2 regions of the Streptomyces sp. NPDC014623 genome follow, and region 2 is predicted to be linked to the other one. Evidence: riboswitches for the same ligand, from Rfam matches in the RefSeq annotation. Region 2 holds a riboswitch; the other holds the start of a gene.
The links. A riboswitch is a leader RNA that binds a small molecule or an ion and turns the genes downstream of it on or off. The one in region 2 is predicted to bind cobalamin.
Positions count from the first base shown of each region.

Region 1: another riboswitch for cobalamin. It lies ahead of ACF1FZ_RS15770 (ABC transporter substrate-binding protein); the one in region 2 lies ahead of ACF1FZ_RS32095 (cobalamin biosynthesis protein).

Region 1 covers NZ_JBIBZU010000008.1:204,498-209,351, forward strand. The annotation lists gene ACF1FZ_RS15760 (ABC transporter ATP-binding protein) at 1-252, opposite strand, end outside; gene ACF1FZ_RS15765 (FecCD family ABC transporter permease) at 249-1,334, opposite strand; gene ACF1FZ_RS15770 (ABC transporter substrate-binding protein) at 1,331-2,404, opposite strand; cobalamin riboswitch at 2,435-2,622, opposite strand; gene ACF1FZ_RS15775 (hypothetical protein) at 2,702-2,872, opposite strand; gene ACF1FZ_RS15780 (acyl-CoA dehydrogenase) at 2,869-4,719, opposite strand.
Region 2 covers NZ_JBIBZU010000029.1:48,620-53,473, reverse strand. The annotation lists gene ACF1FZ_RS32100 (cobyric acid synthase) at 1-889, opposite strand, end outside; gene ACF1FZ_RS32095 (cobalamin biosynthesis protein) at 886-1,830, opposite strand; cobalamin riboswitch at 1,959-2,090, opposite strand; gene ACF1FZ_RS32090 (hypothetical protein) at 2,241-2,465, opposite strand; gene ACF1FZ_RS32085 (anion permease) at 2,478-3,728, opposite strand; gene ACF1FZ_RS32080 (class II aldolase/adducin family protein) at 3,999-4,658, shown strand; gene ACF1FZ_RS32075 (alpha/beta hydrolase) at 4,726-4,854, shown strand, end outside.

The sequences.
Region 1 (4,854 bases), on a different contig from region 2:
TCGCCGGCCGGTTTCGGCGAGCGTGCGTCCGTCGAGGGTGACGACACCCGCGCCGGGGGCGAGTACACCCGCCATCACCCGCAGCAGTGTGGTCTTGCCGCAGCCGTTCGGCCCGAGGAGGCCGACCGTGGTGCCGGGCGGCGGCGCGATGCTCACTCCGTCGAGGACGATTCTCCCGCCGGCCTCCCTGCTGACCCGCGCGGCCCGCAGGCCGTCGGCGGGGATGCCTTTCCCGTGCTCCTCCCGGCTCATGCGTTCCTCCGCGTGCGGTGGAGGACGAGGACGAAGGCGGGCACCCCGATGAGGGAGGTGACCACACCGACCGGGACCTCCTGCGGGTCGAGGACGGTCCTGGCCAGGGTGTCGGCCCAGACCAGGAAGACCGCTCCGGCGAGCACGGTCACCGGGAGCAACCTCCGGTGCCCGGCCCCCGTCAGCGCCCGGGCGGCATGCGGCAGAACGAGTCCGACGAACCCGATGGCGCCCGCCGAGCTGACGAGGGCGGCGGTCAGCAGCGCGGTCGTGCAGAGCAGCACCACCCGGGTGCGGGCCACGTGCACCCCGAGGGCTGCCGCGGCGTCCTGGCCGAAGGCGAAGGCGTCGAGGGTACGGGCATGGCCGAGACAGATCGTCAGGGTCGCCGCCAGTACGGCGGAGCACATCCACACGTCGGTCCAGCCTGCCCCGCTCAGCGAACCGAGCAGCCAGAAGAGCACACCCCGGGTCTGCTCCGCGTCGGCCGCGGTCATCACGACGAAGGAGGTGAGCGCGGAGAAGAGCTGCATGGCCGCGACGCCGGAGAGGACGACCCGGTCGGTGGATCCGCCGAGTGTGTGACTGAGCAGCAGGACGAGCGCGAACGAGCACAGCGCCCCGGCGAAGGCACCGCCGGAGACGGACACCGCTCCCCCGCCGACGCCCAGGACCACGACCACGACCGCACCGGTGGACGCACCCGAGGAGACGCCGAGGACGAACGGGTCGGCGAGCGGGTTGCGCAGCAGTGACTGCATCACGGCGCCGCACACCGCGAGTCCGGCCCCGCACACCGCGGCGAGCAGGGTGCGGGGCATGCGCAGGTCCCAGATGATGCCGTCCCGGACCGGGGTCAGCCGCCCGTCACCGAGGCCGAGGTGCGAGGCCACCGCCGACCACACGTCCGGGACGGAGATGCGGGCGGGTCCGATCGTGACGGCCACCGCGACGGACAGGAGCAGCAGAGCGACGCCGACGCCCCACAGGAGGCCGTCGCGCAGGAGCCGGGCTCCGGCGTCCGCCCGGGGCGCGGGCTGCCGGGCCCCGCGTACGTCCGGCGCATGGTCGGTCTTCGTCACCTTGCGAGTCCGAACGAGCGCAGCCCTGCCGCGACGCGTTCGACGCCCTCCACGGTCCGGATGGTCGGATTCATGGCCTGGCCGCTGAGCAGGACATAACGCTTGTGCCGGACGGCGTCCAGATTTTTCGTGGCGGGGTTGGACTCCAGGAACTCGATCTTCTTCTCGGCGCTCTCGGCCGTCTGCGACGTGCGGGTCAGGTCACCGATGACCAGCACGTCGGGGTCGCGGTCGGCGACCGTCTCCCAGTTGATCTGCGGCCATTCCTCGTGCGTGTCGTCGAAGACGTTCTTCGCGCCGAGTGCTTCGGTGATGATGCCGGGGGCGCCGCAGCAGCCCGCGAGGTAGGGAGCCTCGGCGTTGGCGAACCAGTAGAGCAGGGTGGCGTCGGACGCGTCGATGTCCGCCGCCGCCTTGTCGATGCGGCCTTCGAGGCTCGTGATCAGCTTCTCGCCCCGCTCCGGGACGCCGAACACCTCGGCCAGGTCGCGTACCTCGCCGTAGACGGGATCCATGGTCAGCGGTTCGGTGCGGGAGCCGTCGCTGCTGCCGTGGTTGTCCTTGCCCACGCAGTCGGCGGGCGAGAGGTACGTCGGTACGCCCAGTTCCGCGAACCGGTCACGGGATGCCACACCTCCCTTTCCCAGGGTGGATTCGAACGAGGCGCTGACGAAGTCAGGTTCCTCGGCGAGGACCTTCTCCGAGGAGGGCTGGTTCTCGGCGATCCGGGGCACGGTCGCTTCGTCCTTCTCCAGTCCCTTCATCACGGGGTCGGTCCAGGTCGCGCTTCCGGCGAGCCGGCCGGCGAGGCCCAGGGAGAGCAGGATCTCCGTCGATCCCTGGTTGAGGGAGACGGCGTGACGCGGTGGCGCGTCGACGGTCACCGTGCGGCCGCAGTTCTCCAGTGTCACGGGGAACCCGGCGGCTGCGGCCTCCCGTGTCTCGCCGTCGGGGGGGCTCACGCCACCGCCGCAGGCCGTGAGGACGACAAGTCCCGTGATGAGCAAAGCGGTTCGGCGTACGGTGCTGGTTATGCGCGGCACGGATTCCCTCGGCGTCCCAGGGCTCATGCGCGAAGCCCGCTACGGTGTTCCGCTCCCGGTACGGAAACGGTTGCCAGCAGGTCTTCGGACTCGGGTTCGTCCGGACGGGGCGCCTTCCCGGTGCACCCGAGGGTGTCCCAGTGGCCGTGGCCCCGCCCGTCCCCCTCACCGCTGCGCGTCAGCTCCGGATTCTCACCGGATTCCCTGACTCCACGTGGAGTGTGACTGGCGCCTGCAAGCTATCACGCGGCCTGTCGGCGCCCTTGGGGGGCCTGCCGGTACCGAGGAGGGCCGCTCCTCCGTACCGGCAGGCCGTCGGACGGGTCAGCGCTTGTGGTGAACCGATTCGCCGCCGCCCGTCTGCGGCTTCCCGCACCGGCGGGCGCACACGGACGCGGTGCCCCAGTAGGCCAGCAGCACGGTGCGCAGACCCAGGATCTCCAGGCGCTCGCCCAGGCGCCCGCACACCGTCCGTTCCCTGTTCGCCGTGCTCATCGGGTGGCCTCCGGGCCGGTCTTCCAGGGGCCCCGGGAGTCGTCGTACGCATCCGCGTACCCGGCTCCGGCGATCGGCCAGTCGGCGAGCAGTTCCTCGGGCAGGGCGAAGGAGTCGGCCAGTTCCGGGGCGTGGGCGGCGACAGCCGCGATCAGTTCCTCGGCAAACTCCGGCAGGGCGTCGACCTGGTCACCGCTCAGGAGTCCGGCGGCCAGCAGATCGCCGCTGTTACGAGCCACCCACTCGACGGCGAACAGCCGCTCCAGCTCGCCCATCCGGTCCCGGGCCGCCCCTTCGGGCAGCGCGGCGCGGGCCTCGGCGTACGCCTCTGCGGCCTGCCGGTACGCGAAGGCCTCGACGCCGCGCAGGGCGGGGCCCGAGGCCGCGTTCCACCGCCCGAGGGAGTCACTGTCGGGCGCCCTCAGGGCGCGGGTCCTGGCCCGTGCGAACCAGATGTCCTGGACCGAGGCGAGGAGCCGGCCGAGGAAACGCGGGTCGGTCAGGTCACCGGTGCCCGGGTCCCGGTCCGGGGCGCTCTCGCTGCCCGGTTCGGCGGCGAGGAGCATGTCGGCCGCCACCTTGACGCAGAGGGCGATGTTGTCGCCCTCGGCGGTGATGGCTCCTTCCACGCCCGTGACGAGTTCGGTCATGCCGTTGTTCTCCAGCAGCGCCTGCGCGCCGCAGCGTTCGCGGCTCTCGACGATCACCTCACGGGCCCGCCAGGTGATCCATGCCTTGGCGACGTCGACGAGCCTCCCCGCCTCCGTCCGGCCGCCCGCGTCCGTACAGGCTTCCCAGCGCTCCTGCGCCCTGCGGTACAGCAGGCTCATGGCGAAGACCGTGGCCATGGCCGAAGCGAGCGGTCCGTGGTGTGACCGGTGGGCGTTGACGGGCACGAGCGGCTTGCCCCGGCCCCCCGAGATCAGCCGGTGTCCGCCGTAGCGCACGGCGACTGCCAGGGTCGCGCGGGCCGATCCCGCCGCGCAGGCACTCATGGAGATCCGGCCGGGGGTGACCCGCCCGATCGAGGTCAGGAAGCGTCGCCGCCTGTCTCCGGGACCTGTTCTGAACTCCCCCGGGCTGTCGCCCTCCTCGCCGGATTCCAGCAGGGCGTCCCGGGCGACGAAGACCCGGTCGAACGAGGTCAGGCAGTGGTCCACCGGGCTGCCCATCCGTGCGGGGAGCCGCCGTACCCGGATACCCGGCAGCGCCTGTGCCTCGTCGGTGAGCGGTACCAGGAAGAGGCGTACCCCGTGGTCGGACCCGTCCGCCACCAGGCGTGCGGCGACCAGCCCGGACTTCGCTCCGCCCGCCGGACTGGTGTTGGGCATGAACTTCTGCGCGCCCGCGTTCGGGGTGTGCAGGACGAATCCGTCCCGTTCACGGTCGTACGTCGCGGTGGTCTCCATGGCGGACGCGTTGTTGCCGTGCGCCACCTCGGTACACAGGAAGGTGCCGATGCGCCGCATCGTCAGGTAGTCGGACAGATCGCGACGGACGACGCAGCCGTGGTCGAGGAGACTGCCGAGGAAGAGGTTGTAGTGGATGCCCGCCACGGTGGTGAGTGCGGGGTCCACCGGGCCCAGCCAGGCGTGCAGGGCGGCCAGCGCGCGTGGGTCGGCGGCGAGGCGTGCCCCGCTGTCGAGTGATTGGTTGAGGATCCGCAACCGGTCGTAGGCGAGGTCCAGTCGCTCTTCGGGCGTTCCGCCGGCAGGGCGGCGGAACGGTTCTGTGCTGATCAGCCGCTGCCAGAATCCGTGCTCGCGGCGGTGGTCCGGACCGAGGAGGGCCTCGGTCAGCAGTTCGGTGGTGGACGGTGGGTCGATGTCGGTAAGGGTCACGGTCATAACGAAATGAACGACCGGGGTACGGACTAGGACACCCTGGAGGTGCTCGGCTCTCCGGGACCGGTGCGCTGGTCAACGCCTCTTCCGGCTCCTCCTCGACGTCGAGGCCGGCCGTGGCGGCCCAGGTGGGGGCTC
Region 2 (4,854 bases):
GCTCCTCCGCCCGGTCCACGAACCGCACGACCACACCCGGCTCGGCCGCCAGCGCGTCCACATCGGTGAAGTTCGACATCAACGGGACGGCGCACACCGCGACCCGCAGCACGTCCTCGCCGTGCGGCGGCGCCACGACCGACTCCCGTACGGCGCCGCGCATCGACACCCGCAGCCCGTCCTCCTCGTCGATGCCCAGGCCATGGGCGTAGGGAAGCACCCCGTACGTCGGCCGCCCCGTGAGCCCCAGCAGCATGTCGAGACCGGGCTCCAGCAGTGACACGTCACCGCGGAACTTGTTGACGAGGTACCCGGCGACCAGCGACTGGTCCTCGGGGCTCAGCAGCGCCGTCGTACCGAAGAACGAGGCGAACACACCGCCCCGGTCGATGTCGCCGACCACCAGCACGGGAAAGCGCGCGGCCCGCGCGACACCCATGTTCACGATGTCCGTGCGCCGCAGATTGATCTCGGCCGGACTGCCCGCCCCCTCGCAGATCACCGCGTCATAGGTGGCCCGCAGCTGCTCCAGACAGTCCACGACCGTCCCGAGGAGGGCTTCCTGCCGCCCCCCGTGGTAACCGCGCGCACTCATCTCGCCGACCGGCTTCCCCATCAGGACGACCTGGCTCGACCGGTCACCGCCGGGCTTGAGCAGCACCGGGTTCATCAGCGCGGACGGCTCCACCCGGGCGGCCTGCGCCTGCATCGCCTGGGCGCGGCCGATCTCCGCCCCCTCCCGGGTGACGAACGAGTTCAGCGACATGTTCTGCGCCTTGAACGGCGCGACCTTCACCCCCCGGCGCACCAGCCACCGGCAGATCCCGGCCGTGACGACGCTCTTGCCCGCGTCCGAAGTGGTCCCCGCGACCAGCAGTCCGCCGCTCATCCGGCTCTCCGTCCCATGGCCAGCCGCCCCGCCGCGCACACGGCGAGGGCCAGCACACTCACCCGGCGCGACAGCCGCACCGCGCGTTCGATGTCCGTGACCCGCACGTCCCGGCCGGCCTCGCCGTTGAGCACCGGCCGGTGCTCGACCCGCCCGCCGTACGCGAGGGTGCCGCCGAGCCGTACCCCGAGCGCTCCCGCGAACGAGGCCTCCACCGGGCCCGCGTTGGGGCTGGGGTGCCTGCCCGCGTCGGCCCGCCAGGCCCGGACGGCCTCGCGGGGGCGCCCCCCGGCGGCCACGGCCAGCACCGCGGTGAGCCGGGCCCCGGGCCAGCCGGCGACGTCGTCGAGCCGGGCCGAGGCCCAGCCGTAGCGCCGGTAGCGGGGCGACTTGTGCCCGACCATCGCGTCGAGCGTGTTGACGGCCCGGAAGCCGACGAGCCCGGGCACTCCGCCGAGCGCGCCCCACACAAGGGCTCCCACGACGGCGTCGGAGGTGTTCTCGGCGACGGACTCCACCACCGCACGGGCGATCTGCTGTCCGTCCAGGGCCTGCGGATCGCGGCCGCACAGATGCGGCAGCCGCTCCCGGGCCAGCTCGATGTCCCCGGCGGCCAGTGCCCCGCCGACGGCGCGCGCCTCGCGCCCCAGCGAGGTGCCCCCGACGACCGACCAGGTGGCGGCGGCGGTCAGCGCCACGGCGGCGGCGGGACGGTTCCGTACGGCGCGGGCGGCCAGCGCGGCGGCGCCCGTGGCGCCGCCGGCGCAGACGAGCGTGTGCAGGGCGCCCCAGCCGCGGTGATCGCGCCACAGCCGGTTCTCGGCGCCCGCCGCGGCGCGCCCGAAGGCGGCGACGGGGTGGCCCCGCCGGGGATCACCGAGCAGCAGGTCGCCGACCAGGCCGGCGGCGGCGCCGTACGCGAAGATGCGGTCGGCTCGCACCGCTCAGCCGGCCGTCGCGCCTCGACGGGGCTTCGAGGCAGGTGGTGCAGCGACCGACACGGGGCAGCCAGGCATGACGTATGTCCTCACTCAGGGTCCGCGCCCTGGTTCGACGTGACCGGCGACGAGAGTCTCCTGGCTCCCGGATCCGCAGTTCCCCCCCGGCCTTCCAGTCCGCGGTGGCGGACCGTGACTTCCGTACGGAGGCTGCTCCCCGGTGACAGTGGCGGGACCGCGCCGGACTCGCACCGGCTTCCTCTCCTGTCGCCGTAAACGGCTCCGGCAGTCCACCATGCCCCACGAATGCCCGTCAACCTGCCGTTGACCTGCGGGGCTTCGGTGTGCTCAGACGCACACCGGGCCGGACACACGTGGTGTGTCCGGCCCGGTGGGTGTCCACGTGGGAGCGGTCAGGCGACGATCAGATAGATCCCGTACGCGACCGCCGCCACGCACAGCCCGAAGCAGGCGTACGCGCCGGTGCGCACCAGGACGCCGGCACCGCCGGCCCCCTGCGCCGTGGGGACCTGCTTCGCCAGGCCCGTGATGCCGAGGGTGAAGAGGCCGACCAGTGCGACGGTGACCACGAGGCTGACGCCGAAGACGGATGCGAGAGCTGCCCAGTCGATGTTCATGCGGATCTGTCCTTACACCGTGGCCGGGTCGGCCGGGGTTCCGGCCGTGGGAACCGGGGCCGGGATGGTGGTCTTGAGGTCCGGCGGGAGGGTACCGGCGGGCGGCGGGCTGACCGCCGAGATGGCGGTGGTGACGATGCCCGCGGGCTCGGTGTCCGCGTTCACGTTGGTGTGGTCGACCGGCTTGCGGCGCGACAGCAGCCAGATGGCGGCGGAGCCGGCGACGAGGATCACGGCGACCACCGCGACACCCCAGGGGCCCTGCTTGGTCAGGAACTCGGCGCCCGCCCCGATCAGACCGGCGGCCGGCAGGGTCAGGCCCCACGCGACGAACATCCGGGTGGCGGTGGACCAGCGGACCGTGCCGCCCTTGCGGCCGAGACCCGCGCCCATGACGGCCCCGGAGCACGACTGCGTGGTGGAGAGCGAGAAACCGAGGTGCGAGGAGGCCAGGATGACCGTGGCCGCGCTCGTCTGGGCCGCGAAGCCCTGCGGCGGGCGGAGGTCGGTGAGACCGCTGCCCATGGTGCGGATGATGCGCCAGCCGCCGAGATAGGTGCCCAGCGCGATGGCGATACCGGCGGAGGCGATGACCCAGACCGGCGGGTTGGAGCCGGGGGCGAGGACCCCGCCGGTGACCAGGGCCAGGGTGATGATGCCCATGGTCTTCTGCGCGTCGTTGGTGCCGTGGGCGAGCGAGACGAGACCGGCCGAGGCGATCTGGCCGGCGCGGTAACCCTTGGCGGTCGACTTCAGCTGGGCCTCGTCGGTGATCTTCCGGTTGAGGCGGTACGTCAGCCTCGTGGCCAGCAGCGCGGCGACACCGGCGACGAGCGGCGCGGCGACCGCGGGCAGCAGGACCTTGGTGACGACGGTGCCGCCGTCGATCGAGGACCACCCGGCCGACATGACCGCGGCGCCGATGAGACCGCCGAAGAGCGCGTGGGAGGAACTGGAGGGCAGGCCGACCAGCCAGGTCAGCAGATTCCACAGGATGGCGCCGACGAGCGCGGCGAAGATGACCTCGGTTCTGAGACCGTCCTCATTGATGATGCCGCCGGAGATCGTCTTGGCGACCTCCACCGACAGGAACGCGCCTACGAGGTTGAGAACGGCGGACATGGCCACCGCTGTCTTGGGCTTGAGAGCGCCGGTCGAGATGGTGGTGGCCATCGCGTTGGCGGTGTCGTGGAAACCGTTCGTGAAATCGAACACGAGAGCTGTCACGATCACGATCGCGAGCAGCAGCGTGATGTGTTCCATTTACCCAGGCAATCGTTCGACGTCATTGGCACGTGGAACGTAAGCAACCAGGATGAACGGAAGGTGAACTGGGCAGGGCGTCACGGTGACCCCAACCGCATGCGCCGGTTCCGCTTGTGTGCGTGGAGGGTGCGCCGGAGATCCCCGGACCGGTGCGGGAACCGGCACCCGCCCGGTCTCCGCCCGGTATCGGCCCCGCGGCCGTCAACCGGCGTCCTGCCCGGGTGTCCCTCCGAAGAGACCTCGGTCACGTGACCCTAGGATCACCGCATGAGTGACGTGGACGAGGACGCGATCCGACAGGCGTGGGACGGTGTCGTGGCGACGGCCCGGAGAACGGCGGCGGAGGGCCTGGTCGTCGGCACCTCGGGCAACGTCTCGGCCCGGGCCGGCGGACTCGTCCTGGTCACCCCCAGCGGGGTGCCCTACGACCGGCTCGGCCCCGGGGACGCGGTCGGCGTCGACCTCGAAGGACGCCAGGTCCTCGGCGAGCTGGCCCCCACCAGCGAGCTCCCGCTCCACCTGGCCGTCTACCGCCACAGCGACGCCGCGGCCGTCGTCCACACCCACGCGGTGCACGCCACGGCCGTCTCCACCCTCGTCACCGAGATACCGCTCGTCCACTACGCCGCCGCCCTGCTCGGCGGCCCCGTCCGCACCGCCGCCTACGCGCGCTACGGGACGCCGGAACTCGCCGGCAACATGCTGGCCGCCCTGCGCGGGCGCACCGGCTGCCTGCTGCAGAACCACGGCACGGTCACCTACGGGAGCACCCTCGACGAGGCCTACGACCGCACCGCCCAGCTCGAGTGGATGTGCAGGCTCTGGCTCACCGCGAGCTCGGTGCCCGGCCACCGGCCGTCCCTCCTCACCCCGGCCCAGCTGCGCGACGTGCAGGACGCCCTGGAGGGGTACGGCCAGCCCGGCTGAGCCCGGCGCCACCCCGTACGGCCGTTGCCTACTGGCCGTCGGCGCCGCCGCCCAGGACACTGGTGCCGTGCGCCCGGCAACAGCGGCGGCAGTGGCCGCCACCTCGGTCCTCGGCGTCGGCGCGGCAGCGGTCGCCGCCGGCCGCTACGCCAGCGACGCCGCTCTCGGGGCGGCCTCGCCACGCCCCTTCCCGGCC